One region of the Peribacillus sp. NPDC096622 genome, then DNA from elsewhere that is predicted to be linked to it. Evidence: riboswitches for the same ligand, from Rfam matches in the RefSeq annotation. Region 1 holds a riboswitch; each other region holds the start of a gene.
The links. Region 1 has a riboswitch for S-adenosylmethionine ahead of ACIQYG_RS13195 (sugar ABC transporter substrate-binding protein). Riboswitches for the same ligand answer to the same signal wherever they lie in the genome.
Positions count from the first base shown of each region.

Region 2: linked by a shared signal. The riboswitch ahead of ACIQYG_RS05455 (methionine ABC transporter ATP-binding protein) and the one ahead of ACIQYG_RS13195 (sugar ABC transporter substrate-binding protein) in region 1 are both predicted to bind S-adenosylmethionine.
Region 3: linked by a shared signal. The riboswitch ahead of ACIQYG_RS14510 (Fur-regulated basic protein FbpA) and the one ahead of ACIQYG_RS13195 (sugar ABC transporter substrate-binding protein) in region 1 are both predicted to bind S-adenosylmethionine.

Region 1 covers NZ_JBIWES010000006.1:98,424-102,621, forward strand. The annotation lists gene ACIQYG_RS13190 (GTPase domain-containing protein) at 1-1,412, shown strand, start outside; SAM riboswitch class I at 1,507-1,612, shown strand; gene ACIQYG_RS13195 (sugar ABC transporter substrate-binding protein) at 1,728-2,840, shown strand; gene ACIQYG_RS13200 (sugar ABC transporter ATP-binding protein) at 2,897-4,198, shown strand, end outside.
Region 2 covers NZ_JBIWES010000002.1:435,129-439,326, forward strand. The annotation lists gene ACIQYG_RS05445 (thioredoxin family protein) at 1-244, shown strand, start outside; SAM riboswitch class I at 394-500, shown strand; gene ACIQYG_RS05450 (O-acetylhomoserine aminocarboxypropyltransferase/cysteine synthase family protein) at 601-1,911, shown strand; SAM riboswitch class I at 2,029-2,141, shown strand; gene ACIQYG_RS05455 (methionine ABC transporter ATP-binding protein) at 2,295-3,329, shown strand; gene ACIQYG_RS05460 (methionine ABC transporter permease) at 3,322-3,990, shown strand; gene ACIQYG_RS05465 (MetQ/NlpA family ABC transporter substrate-binding protein) at 4,006-4,198, shown strand, end outside.
Region 3 covers NZ_JBIWES010000007.1:96,048-100,245, reverse strand. The annotation lists gene ACIQYG_RS14525 (DUF459 domain-containing protein) at 1-388, opposite strand, end outside; gene ACIQYG_RS14520 (GNAT family N-acetyltransferase) at 607-1,113, shown strand; gene ACIQYG_RS14515 (aspartyl-phosphate phosphatase Spo0E family protein) at 1,183-1,377, opposite strand; gene ACIQYG_RS14510 (Fur-regulated basic protein FbpA) at 1,631-1,819, opposite strand; SAM riboswitch class I at 1,995-2,099, opposite strand; TPP riboswitch at 2,256-2,361, shown strand; gene tenA (thiaminase II) at 2,452-3,141, shown strand; gene thiW (energy coupling factor transporter S component ThiW) at 3,154-3,675, shown strand; gene thiD (bifunctional hydroxymethylpyrimidine kinase/phosphomethylpyrimidine kinase) at 3,644-4,198, shown strand, end outside.

The DNA of each region.
Region 1 (4,198 bases):
CTATTGTCGATGTGACGATCATCAGTGACTATTTAAGAAATAATCAGCTGCGATTATTGGATACACCGGGTTTCAATGGGGAAAAAAGCGTGGAATCCGATTTCCAAGGTTATTTACATGGCAGTGATGGCCTGATGTTCGTTCTTGACGCCCGGGCGCCTTTCACCGGCAGCGAACGGGATCTGTTATTGGAAATTCAAATGATGGCTCCGAAACTGCCGATTCATTTCCTATTAAATAAAATGGATACGATATATAGTGATCAGGTCGCAGTCCGGATGGAAGACGAAACATGGGATAAAGTGAATGCATATTTCCCGAATGCGAAAGTATTCGCTTTCTCCAAACATTATGACAGCAGGCAGCAATTGAAGGACCTTTCAGCCTTCCTTCAATCGAATTATCAAGATGATAATTGGAAGGAAAGAAGATCTGAAAAAATCCTGGCATTCATTCGTAAAACTTTATCATATCTATTAGAAAAACGGGCAGCCAATGAGCGGAAATGTGAGCATTCCATCTCTTGGAATGAACAGATGGAAGTCAAACTGAATGGAGCGGTCAATCAACTGGCTGATCTGGAAAAAGAAAAAAGTGAAAATATCATACGGTCGTATCGTTCGCTTAAGGACGAAGTGAAAAATCAGCTTTATTCAAAAATTCCTGAATTACTGAGGGATTGCTCGAAATCATTAACGGAAAGCAGTGATTTCAGTCAGGTCCATGTACAGTTAAACGAGGAAATGAATGAGCGGATTCAAACCTTCATATCTGACAAGATCATGCCTCAATATTACCGTTCTCTTCAAGACTGGATTGCCAGTTCCCAACTGGAGTTCTCTCAAAGCCAGCAGTTTATGGATGAGATGAGTGCCGGTTTCAATGAACTATACAAAGAAGAACGGATAACTCTGGCAGGTGACTTCAGGGTATTGGATGACTGGCGCCGTGATGCCGACCGGATGACAAGCAGTATCCGCATCGACAACGTTAATATCCTTTTGCGCAGGACTCCATCACAATTGCTGCTTAAAGGAGCAGGGAAGCTGTTTGGGGCGATACCGCAAAATAAAGCCAATATGTACAATCGTTATAAGAAATACCTGGAAAGTGAAGATTACTTGGATGTTGCCGAAATGATTACGGAACGTTTCCTCACCCAATTTGGATTGTTTGAAAAATCATTGGATCGGGACATCTCACTTTTCTATCGCAGTTCATTTGCCGTACTTCAAAAAACGATAGAGCAGACACAGACTGAAATAAAAGACTACCAGGCTGCATTGGAGCATATGAAAGAAAATCCGGAAGTTTACCGTGATCCGATCACTTTGTTCGAAGTGAAATTAAGGCAGTTGGAGAGGCTTGAAAAAATCGAGAAAAAGCGTCTAGCCCAGCTTCAAAGAAAATAAAAATAACAGGAAAGATTTCAAATATTCAAAAATCTATTGACTTTACGACTATATCCCTATAAAGTGATAATTACGAAAACGTAACACAATATATCTCTTATCAAGAGTGGCGGAGGGACTGGCCCTAAGATGCCCAGCAACCGTTCCATTAGGAATTGGTGCTAAATCCTGCAAAACAGAAATGTTTTGACAGATAAGAGAGGGACAAGTCTGCAAAACAGCCGATTAAACCTCTCTATATTAGAGAGGTTTTTATTTTGGAATTTACACCGACTTAACTGATAAGACTAATAAGAAAACATGGAGGGAAACAAGATGAGAAGGTCTATTAAAGGGGTATTCATTTCTGCCATCGCTTCGGCTTTGCTTTTAACGGGTTGCTCTACAGGGCAGAGTTCCACAGAATCGAAGAAAGAAGAAAAAGTATCATTTGAAAATGTCCCGGAAAGATTTGCTGACGGTGATGGAGCCAAGATCAAAGTGATCCGTAAAATTGGCGGTGATGATCATACTGCCCAATACTTGGCGGGGGCGAAAGAAGAAGGAGAAGCGCTGGGGTTTCAAGTGGATACGTACACGGCCAATGGTGACACGGCTAAATTCCATGATGCGATAGCGCAGGCTTTGGAGGAAGATTATGACGGCTATATCATTTCACATGGTGATGATGCCGCAACTGTAAATGACGTTCAAAAGTTGGTTGATGCAGGTAAAAGCGTTGTCACATTCGATTCAATAAGCGATCTATCTAAAATAGAGGGCGTGACGTTAACTTCACAAGATGATGAAGCGTTGGCAACACTGGCTTTTGATAACCTGATAAAGGAACAGAAAGGTGAAGCTGCAATTGCCTATCTTTGGGTGGACGGTTTTCCTCCGATGGTAAGAAGAAATGCAGTCTATCAGGAAAAATTAAAAGAAAATCCTGGGATTAAAGAAGTCGAAAGATTCGGAGTGGCATCTGCTGATACTTCGGTCCAGACACAAAATGCTGTGGCCGCAATGCTGAATAAATACCCTAAAGGTAAATTGGATGCCATTTTTGCAACATGGGATGCCTTTGCTATCGGTGCAGCCCGTGCGATTAAAGAAGCGGGCCGCGATGAAGTGAAGATATATGGAATTGATGTTTCGAATGCAGATCTCCAGGAAATCCAATCGGCTGATAGCTCATGGTCCTACACGGCAGCAGTCGATCCCAAGTTGATCGGTGCAGTGAATATGAGGATATTAGCTAAAAAATTAGCGGGCGAAGAAACGCCGCAAACATATGATTTGGAGGCTTCACTTATTTCACAAAAGCAAATCCAAGCTTCAAAAGAAGCCGTAAACATGGCAAACCTGTCTGATATTGTCGATGGTTGGGGTGTATCCACGGAATTTGAAGAAGATTGGATGAAGATTTTGAAAGATCATTACAAAAAATAAAAAGAGACACTCTCTTTCCGGTGAAGGGAGTGTCTGTTCTATAAGGGGGAATGGACATGGGCACTCAACTAGAGATGAAGAAGATTTCGATTGAATTTCCGGGAGTGAAGGCGCTGAGTGAAGTTGATTTTTCAGTACAATCAGGGACAGCCCATGCATTGGTCGGTGCAAACGGAGCAGGGAAATCGACGTTAATGAAAGTTTTATCGGGAGCCCATGTTCATTATTCAGGTGACATTTTTATTGATGGGATGAAGCAGGATATTCGCTCGCCAAAAGCTGCTCAGGAACAAGGTATTCAAATTGTTTATCAGGAAGTGGATACCGCGCTCATCCCATATTTAACAGTTGGGGAAAATGTAATGTTGAATGATATGGTCCAAAACATGGGGAAAAAACAGAGGGTCCAATGGAAAGAGCTGCACAACAAAGCCACTTCTATTCTTGAAGGTATGAAAATTCGTGTCCCTTCGAAAAAGCTGGTTAGAGACCTTACCTTGGCTGAAAAACAGATGGTCCTGATAGCAAGAGCCGTTTCGACAGAATGCAAATTCCTGATTCTCGACGAGCCAACTGCGCCGTTAAGTCATACGGAGACGACAGAACTTTTTCGAATTGTAAATGAATTAAAGCAAAAAGGCGTGGCGATCGTTTTCATTTCACATCGTCTGCCTGAGATTTTTAATATCTGTGAGGAAATTACAATCATGAGGAATGGGAAGCGTGTCACTTGTCGAAAAAGCGAGGACATAACCCGTACCGAAGTGGTAGAGAACATGCTCGGGAAAACCATGGATGAACAGTTTCCTGAAGTGAAAGCTTTAATTGGAGACGTAATTCTGGAAGTGAACGGTTTGTCAGATGCCGAGAAAGTCAAGAATGTCAGTCTGAATATTAAAGCAGGTGAGATAATCGGCTTGGCAGGGTTGGTCGGGGCTGGGAAAACGGAGCTGTGTAAAACCCTTTTCGGTCATGCGTCCATCACAGCCGGTGAAGTCATCCTGAATGGTCGAAAGCTTTCTTTGAAATCACCGTATGAAGCTGTAAAAAGCGGGCTGGCACTCGTACCTGAAGAACGCAGGAAAGAAGGGGTCCTTGTAAAGGAATCAGTCTCGGCCAACTTGACTGCAGCCAGTCTCGGCAAATTCTGCAAAACATTCAGTTTCGTGGATCGTAAGGCGGAAAAGGAAAAGGCGAAGGAAATGATCGCAAGTCTCGGCATTAAAACTCCTTCAGGAGAAGTGAAGGTCGAAAACCTTTCCGGTGGTAACCAGCAAAAAGTTGCCATTGGAAAGTGGCTTATGGCAGATGCGGATGTATACATATTCGATGAACCAACGAAAGGGGTCGATGTTGGA
Region 2 (4,198 bases), on a different contig from region 1:
TTTATATACGCCTTTATGCGGCACCTGTCAGGTGGCATCCAAGATGCTGACGATAGCCTTGGAGCTTTTCCCGGAATTGAAGGCAGGCAAAATGAATATGAACTATGTCCAAGCAATTGCCGAATCATATGAAATCGAAAGTGTTCCTTGCTTATTGCTTTTCAAAGAAGGACAGCTGCACAAAAAAATATATGCCTTTCAATCCGTTCCTTATTTGTACGGATTGCTTAAGGAAATCAGCTAGGAAACCAATCAGATCCGTGGTTGGTTTCTTTGTTGCGTACATTTGAATGCAAGTTGAAAATAAACAAAGAATATTCTAACAATTCATTGACTGATTTATTCTAAAATGCTATATTTTGAATTAAGTAAAGTAACGGCAGAATTTAATAGTTCTTATCAAGAGTGGCGGAGGGACTGGCCCGACGAAGCCCGGCAACCGGTATAAATTTTATATACGGTGCTAATTCCAGCAGAGTGTTGGCTCTGGTAGATGAGGTGTGTTCTTGAAACCTCTTCTTATTGAAGTGGTTTTTTTGTTTATAAAAGGCCAGATTTCATATAATTCCAATTAAATCCATAAAAAAGAGGAGAATTAATATGTCAGGGAAAAAGTTGCGTTTCGAAACATTGAGTGTTCATGGCGGTCTGCAAGCTGATGAAACAGGTGCCCGTGCAGTTCCTATCTACCAAAGCAATGCATACTTGTTCAAAGACACCGACCATGCAGCGAAATTATTTGGCCTAAAGGAGAATGGCTATATATATACACGGCTTCATAATCCCACGGTCAGCGTTTTTGAGGAAAGAATGGCCTTACTGGAAGGCGGTATCGGCGGATTGGCAACGGCAAGCGGAATGGCGGCCATCTCACTTTCAATCCTGAATATTGCCGCTTCAGGGGATGAGATTGTTTCAGCCTCTACCTTATATGGCGGTACGTATAACCTTTTTGAAAATACTCTTCCTAAATATGGGATAAAAGTGAAATTCGTTTCTCCAGATGACCCTGAAAATTTTAAAAGGGCGATTACGCCAAGAACTAAAGCCATTTTTGCTGAAACGATCGGAAATCCAAGTTTGAGGGTGCTTGATATTGAAGCGGTAGCGAAAATCGCCCATGAAGCCGGCATACCTTTAATCATTGATAATACCTTCGCGACACCGTATCTTTGCAGACCAATTGATTTTGGAGCGGATATCGTCATCCATTCCGCTACAAAATGGCTTCTTGGAAATGGAACGACGCTAGGCGGTGTCATCGTGGATGGAGGGAAATTCGATTGGAACTCGCCAAACTACCCTGGCTTCACGGAGCCTGACCCAAGTTACGACAATCTGGTATACGCCGAGGCAGTTGGACCTGCCGCATTCATAACGAAAGCCCGAGTCCAGTTACTCCGTGATTTGGGCCCTGCGCTAAGTGCCCAAAGTGCATTCCAGTTTACGCTTGGACTTGAAACGCTCCATGTTAGGATGAAAGAGCATCTATCAAACACCAAGTCTGTCATTAAATATTTAAAAAACCATCCTGCCGTGACTTGGGTTTCACATCCCGGTGATGAGGATCATCCCGATAAAGCCCTTGCGGATAAATATTTGCCAAAGGGAGCTGGATCTGTCGTCACATTTGGGATACAAGGTAATCGCGAAGCTGGGGCAAAACTTATCAATTCGGTGGAATTATGGTCCCATGTGGCGAATGTAGGGGATGCGAAGAGCTTGATCATCCACCCAGCCAGTACGACCCATCAACAATTGAATGAGGCAGGTCTTGCAAAAGCGGGTGTGCGTGCCGACCAAGTCCGTTTATCCATTGGGATTGAAAATGTAGAGGATTTAATAGAAGATTTGGAGCAGGCAATTGAAAAGGCGACGAATATCGTCTCCTTGACTTCCAAAACGGTTTAAGCAAAGTTCCTGTTCATTGTTGTACTAGAAATAATATACATTGCGCTCCTTTTTTATCTATGATAAAATTTCACCATACTAAAGAACTTAATGTTGTACAAATATTCTATATATTAGCTCTTATCAAGAGAGGTGGAGGGATGTGCCCGATGAAACCCGGCAACCGACAAGGAGATTTCCTTGGAAAGGTGCCAATTCACACAAAGTTTAATCACTTTGGAAGATGAGAGGAAGGCCTGTTTCTTCACCTGCCTTTCTGCTCATGCAGAAAGGTTTTTTCTATTTTTATGGGGAAAACCTTTGCAGGATATGAGAAACAGACTAATAATGTAGAGAAATCAACTAAGTTCATAGGTTTTATTGGATAAAAGAGGTGAGGATTAATGATTACATTGACGAAAGTCAGTAAGCTTTTCCGAACAGGAAAAGGAAACAGTGAGACGATCAAGGCTGTAAATAATGTGAATGTTGAAATAAATAAAGGCGAGATTTTCGGTATCATCGGTTACAGTGGAGCGGGGAAAAGTACTTTGATCAGAATGCTCAATGGATTGGAAACACCGACAGAGGGATCCGTTGTGGTGGCTGAGAAGGAAATTTCAAAAATTAAAGGGGCTCAGCTCCGTAAGGCCCGTCAAGAAATCAGCATGATTTTCCAACATTTCAATCTATTATGGTCAAGGACCGTTCAGGAAAATATTTCTTTCCCATTGGAAATTGCAGGAGTTTCTAAAACTGAACGAACCAAGCGTGTGAACGAATTGATCAAGTTAGTCGGACTGGAAGGCAGGGAAAAGGCCTATCCTTCACAATTAAGCGGGGGGCAAAAGCAAAGGGTGGGAATTGCCAGGGCTCTGGCAAATGACCCTAAAGTGCTGCTGTGTGATGAAGCGACTTCTGCCTTGGATCCGCAGACTACCGACTCCATACTGGAATTGCTTGTTGACATCAATCAGCGCCTGGGATTGACGATCGTCTTGATAACACATGAAATGCATGTGATTCGTAAAATCTGCCATCGCGTCGCCGTGATGGAAAGCGGGCAAGTTGTTGAACAGGGACCTGTCCTGGATGTTTTCAAGAATCCTAAAGAACAAATGACGAAGCGTTTCGTGCAACAGGTAACGGAACCAGAAGAAACGAAAGAAACGATGGACCATTTGCTCGAACGCTATCCTGCAGGCAAAGTGATTCAATTGACCTTTGTAGGCGATCATGCAGAAAGCCCATTGATCACCAAGCTTGTACGTAACTTCGAGTTGGATGTCAATATCGTTCAAGGTAAGATATCCCAAACAAGAAGCGGTTCATATGGAACATTGTTTATCCATCTAGATGGCAAAGAGGATGAAATGCTCCGCGCAATCGAATTCATTAAAGCACAGCAGGTAGGCGTGGAGGTGATTACTCATGCTTGAAGAATTATTGCCGAATGTTGATTGGGAAGACATTATTGAAGCTACGAGGGAAACGCTTTACATGACAAGCGTCTCTGTAGTGGCAACCTTTTTTATAGGCATAATATTAGGATTGATCCTTTTCCTGACAGGGAAGGGTAATATGTGGGAAAACCGGGCAGTCAACGGGATCATGAGTGCTGTCGTCAATATATTCCGTTCCATTCCATTTCTTATTTTGATCGTGCTGCTCATTCCTTTCACTAAAGCGCTTGTCGGTTCCATGATCGGACAGAACGCTGCACTGCCCGCACTTATTATCGGTGCGGCCCCATTTTATGCGCGTATGGTTGAAATCGGCCTTCGTGAAATCGATAAAGGTGTAATTGAAGCCGCTAAATCGATGGGGGCAAAAACGAGCACGATCATTTGGAAGGTCCTGCTTCCAGAGTCGATGCCTGCCCTTATTTCCGGGATTACGGTAACATCGATTGCATTGGTTGGATATACCGCAATGGCCGGGGTCATCGGTGCAGGCGGGCTTGGTAATCTAGCCTATTTGGAGGGTTATCAAAGAAATCAAAATGACGTTACGCTTGTAGCGACGATCGTTATTCTAATTATCGTCTTCATAATTCAAATTATTGGAGATGTGATTACATCTAAATTGGACAAAAGATAAAGGGAGATGAATAGGATGAAAAAGTTTTTAGGATTTGCATTAATTTTAGTGTTATCCATCGCTTTGGCTGCTTGTGGAAGTGAAAAGGATAAAAGCGGCAGCGATATGGAAAAAGAATCGAAGAAAATAGTTGTAGGGGCATCCAATGTTCCGCATGCTGAAATCCTTGAGGAAGCTAAGCCGCTTCTTAAAGAAAAAGGAATCGAAT
Region 3 (4,198 bases), on a different contig from region 1:
CCTCATTGATTTTTCGGTCACTTATTTTCTCCAAGTCCCCGCCGTTACTATTGATCAAGTCATTCGTTCCAATAAAAATGATGAAAGTATCGGCTTCATCAAGTTTCGTTTTAATGCGGTAATCATCAAGCTGTTTCATCACCCCATCCGTTTCCTGGCCTTTTATACCGTAATTCCAAAAACTCACTTTTTGCTCCGATTGCGGATCATTCAATTCATCCTCAAGGCCTTCTATATATCCTTCCCCGTTTTTATCCCCTTTTCCGTAGGTTAATGAATCTCCAAAAGCCATGACCCTTTGCACATCTTCCGACTCCGAGGCCTGGAATTCATATGCAGCAAAACATATAACCAGTACAATAATCAATAAACCTGCCAATTTTTTCATTTGGTTCTCCTCTTGTCTTTTTACTAGAAGTATTTAGTCTTTTACATACCCAAAAATCTGAAGTCTTAACATAAAAAAGAATTGTCAGATAAAGAGTAATGAGTGTATGATAATATAAAACTTTCAATGGATTGGGTGTCGTTCACCGTCCCTAAAACCAAAAACGGGATTACCCTTCATTCTGGAGATTGAATAAATGATAGTTAGGAGTTTAAATCATGGAAGAGAACATAGAGTTTAGAGAGGCAGAACTATCTGATCTACCCAGAATTGTTGAAATATATAATTCGACAATTGCTTCAAGAATGGTCACGGCAGATACGGAACCTGTATCCGTCCAATCGAGGGTTAAATGGTTTGAGGAACATCATTCAGAAAGTAGACCGCTATATATCATTACTATAGAAGGGAAAACTGCTGGATGGATGAGCTTTCAATCCTTCTATGGCCGACCGGCATATAAGTCCACTGCGGAAATCAGCATTTATATTGATGATTATTTCCGGGGAAAAGGAATCGGACAAATTTCGATTCGAAAGGCAATTGAATTGTGTCCAAAATTAGGTATTAAGACTTTATTGGGTTTCATTTTCGCCCACAATGCACCGAGCCTTAAGCTTTTTTCCAAATTTGGGTTTGAAGAATGGGCACATTTACCTCAAGTTGCCGAGCTGGATGGCATTGAGCGGGATTTGATCATTCTTGGTAAACGTGTCGATATTTAATATATAATTCTTTAGAGCTATTGCCTTGAGCAGTAGCTTTTCAGATTAATACAGGTCGAATTGGCTAATTTAAAAATACCTATTTGCTTTTTGAAAGGAAAAATACTCAGAATCCCTTTTACTTGCTAATGCATTTAATAGCCTATCCAATTCTTGACTGGCTTGAACAGTTACCAGACTTGTTAAGCCGTAAATCGCTCCCAACTTTATCATTTCCTGTCTCTTTTCTTCTACTTTTTCTACAGTTACCTTACGGCAAGGCACTATAGCCACCTCCCATTAATTCAATATTTTTACACTTTCATCATAATGAAACCACTAGTTAAAATCAACTATTTTCCAGGAATAAAATGTGTTATTTTATAGGTCAAATGTGACAAAACACCTATTCCACTCTTTAATTATGTATATTTTGTGTCGTTTTCTATTAAACGCAAAAAAAGCATCCACTAGTGTAGACTGCGAATGCTTACATCATATCCCTTATCCATGAACCAAAAATATAGTATATCGCTTACTATGTCATCCATTCAGAAGGTGACTCGTTATTGGGTCTATTTATAACAATCTTATATTCATCTTCAAGTACTTTTAATGGGGCATCATAAAGGTGCCTTTCATCAGAGGTTTTGTATACTCCATTGGCCAATAGCTCTTCAATGAGCTTTGCCTTCCTCTGTTCAATCCTCTTAAATAATTCTGCCATGTAAATGGCTCCTTTCCTAGTCGTCCTTGAGCCTGCTTCTAGTTAGCTAAACTTTATCAACTTGTTTGATTTCACCAAATTATATATACCTTTTCTATTATGTCACTAAACGTTATTTCCCAAAAATAAAAGCCCCTTCCAATTTAAGAAGAGGCTGACAGTGTCCGTACGGCTCTTCTTATCTTCCAAGCATATGCTTGTTGGATTTAGCACAGTTCCCAAAACGGGTCCGCTGCCGAGGTTTCTTAGGGCCAAGTCCCTCCACCTCTCTGGATAAGAATTCGATATATAATGATGTAGAAACGATTCTATCCTAATAATCATCAAAAGTCAATTACCTGGTTCTCCCTTTTTTCCTGGAATAAAGGGAACCCTGTTTCAAATACGTATTGCATTTTCTTGTCTTTCTGATATGATGTCAGTAATTACATACAATTCACACCACTAGGGGAGTCTTTTTTTAAGACTGAGATGGAATTAGTTCCGGACCCTTTGAACCTGAACCGGCTCATACCGGCGGAGGGAAGTGGATGATATCGTCCATTTACAGACTATATCCATCTACCCCGTTCCGTATTCAGGAACGGGGTTTTTTATTTAACAAAGGGATCCATTCTAAAGGAGGATGAACAATGGAGAATACAAAATTAGAAACATTCAGTGATAGACTGCATGCAAGGGCAAAAGAGATTTGGAAAAGGAACCATTCACATCCCTTTGTCCAGGCAATTGGAAACGGCACGCTTCCTGAAAAGAAATTTGCCTATTACCTGAAGCAGGATTATATCTATCTCATGGATTATTCCAAGCTCTTTGCTTTAGGTGCCATCAAAGCCCATAACATCGAAACCATGGCAAAGTTTGCGAATATTTTAAATGAAACCCTTCAAGTGGAAATGGATATCCATCGGCATTATGCTTCCGAATTCGGGATCAGTTCCAAGGAATTGGAAAATACAGAACCTACTCCAACCACTTTAGCCTATACAGGTTACATGCTAAATGCAGCTCAGCATGGGACTTTAGCAGACTTGATCGCCTGTCTCCTGCCCTGCGCTTGGGATTATTATGAAATCGGTTTGCTATTAAAAGAACAAAATGGAGCAGCTTTGGAAAACAACCGCTACGCAGATTGGATAAGATCCTATTCGTCTCCTGAATTCGGGGAAGCACATAAGTGGCTGATCGCTTTGTTGGAAGAATTGACGGAAGGCATGCCTGAAAAGGAACTTCTTAGATTAGAAAAGCACTTTTTGGTTACTTCCCGATATGAATATTTATTCTGGGATATGGTTCAAAATGAGCAGGATTGGCCGCTGTAGGTGGATGACATGATGAATCCTATCAAGAAACTGACGTTGACTGCCATGATCACGGCTTTAACGACGCTGACCAGTTCATTTATTTTCATACCTGCAGGATTTGCAAAAATCTTTCCTATTCAGCATCTGGCAAATGTCCTGACGGCTGTTCTATTGGGGCCTGCCTATGCTGTAACACAAGCTTTTTTAGTTTCCATCATTAGAAACATGTCTGGTACCGGTTCAATTTTCGCCTTTCCCGGAAGCATGATCGGTGCACTTTTGGCTGCCATCCTTTACCAAAAAACACAAAACTTAAAATTCGCCTGTTTAGGGGAAGTGATCGGGACCGGCATTCTCGGTTCCCTAGCCTGTTATCCACTTGCAACCCTCCTATTGGGAGAAAAAGCTGCTCTTTTTGGTTTTTTACCGGCTTTTATGTTCAGTTCATTCGCAGGTGCGATTTTAGCTTTCATATTACTTAAAATACTGATAAAAAATAATTATATGAAGGGGTTTTTTTATGAAAACAGCATTAACCATCGCCGGCTCTGATTCAGGGGGCGGTGCTGGAATACAAGCGGATTTAAAAACATTTTCTGCACATGGTGTATTTGGAATGTCCGCCATCACAGCCGTAACCGCACAAAACACAATGGAAGTCCGTTCAGTACAGCCAATTGAAACAGCTATCATATCGGATCAAATTGCAGCTATATTTGAAGATATTCGTGTCGATGCAGTAAAAATAGGCATGCTTGGATCAAAAGAAATCGTGGAAACGGTCGCTGCGTCCCTTAAAGCCTTCATGCCTGCCATCGTTATCCTTGACCCTGTCATGATTTCCAAAAGCGGCCACCATTTGCTCGACGAAAAGGCTGTCTCTGCCTTAAAAATGGAGTTGCTTCCGCTTGCAACACTTGTTACACCAAATGTACCGGAAGCGGAAGTACTTACTGGCTTCTCGATTCGGACGAAACAAGATTTCTACAGAGCATGCATTTCAATACAAGAAATGGGTCCCAAAGCCGTTTTACTTAAAGGGGGCCATGCAGCAGGAAATCCAAATGATCTTTTT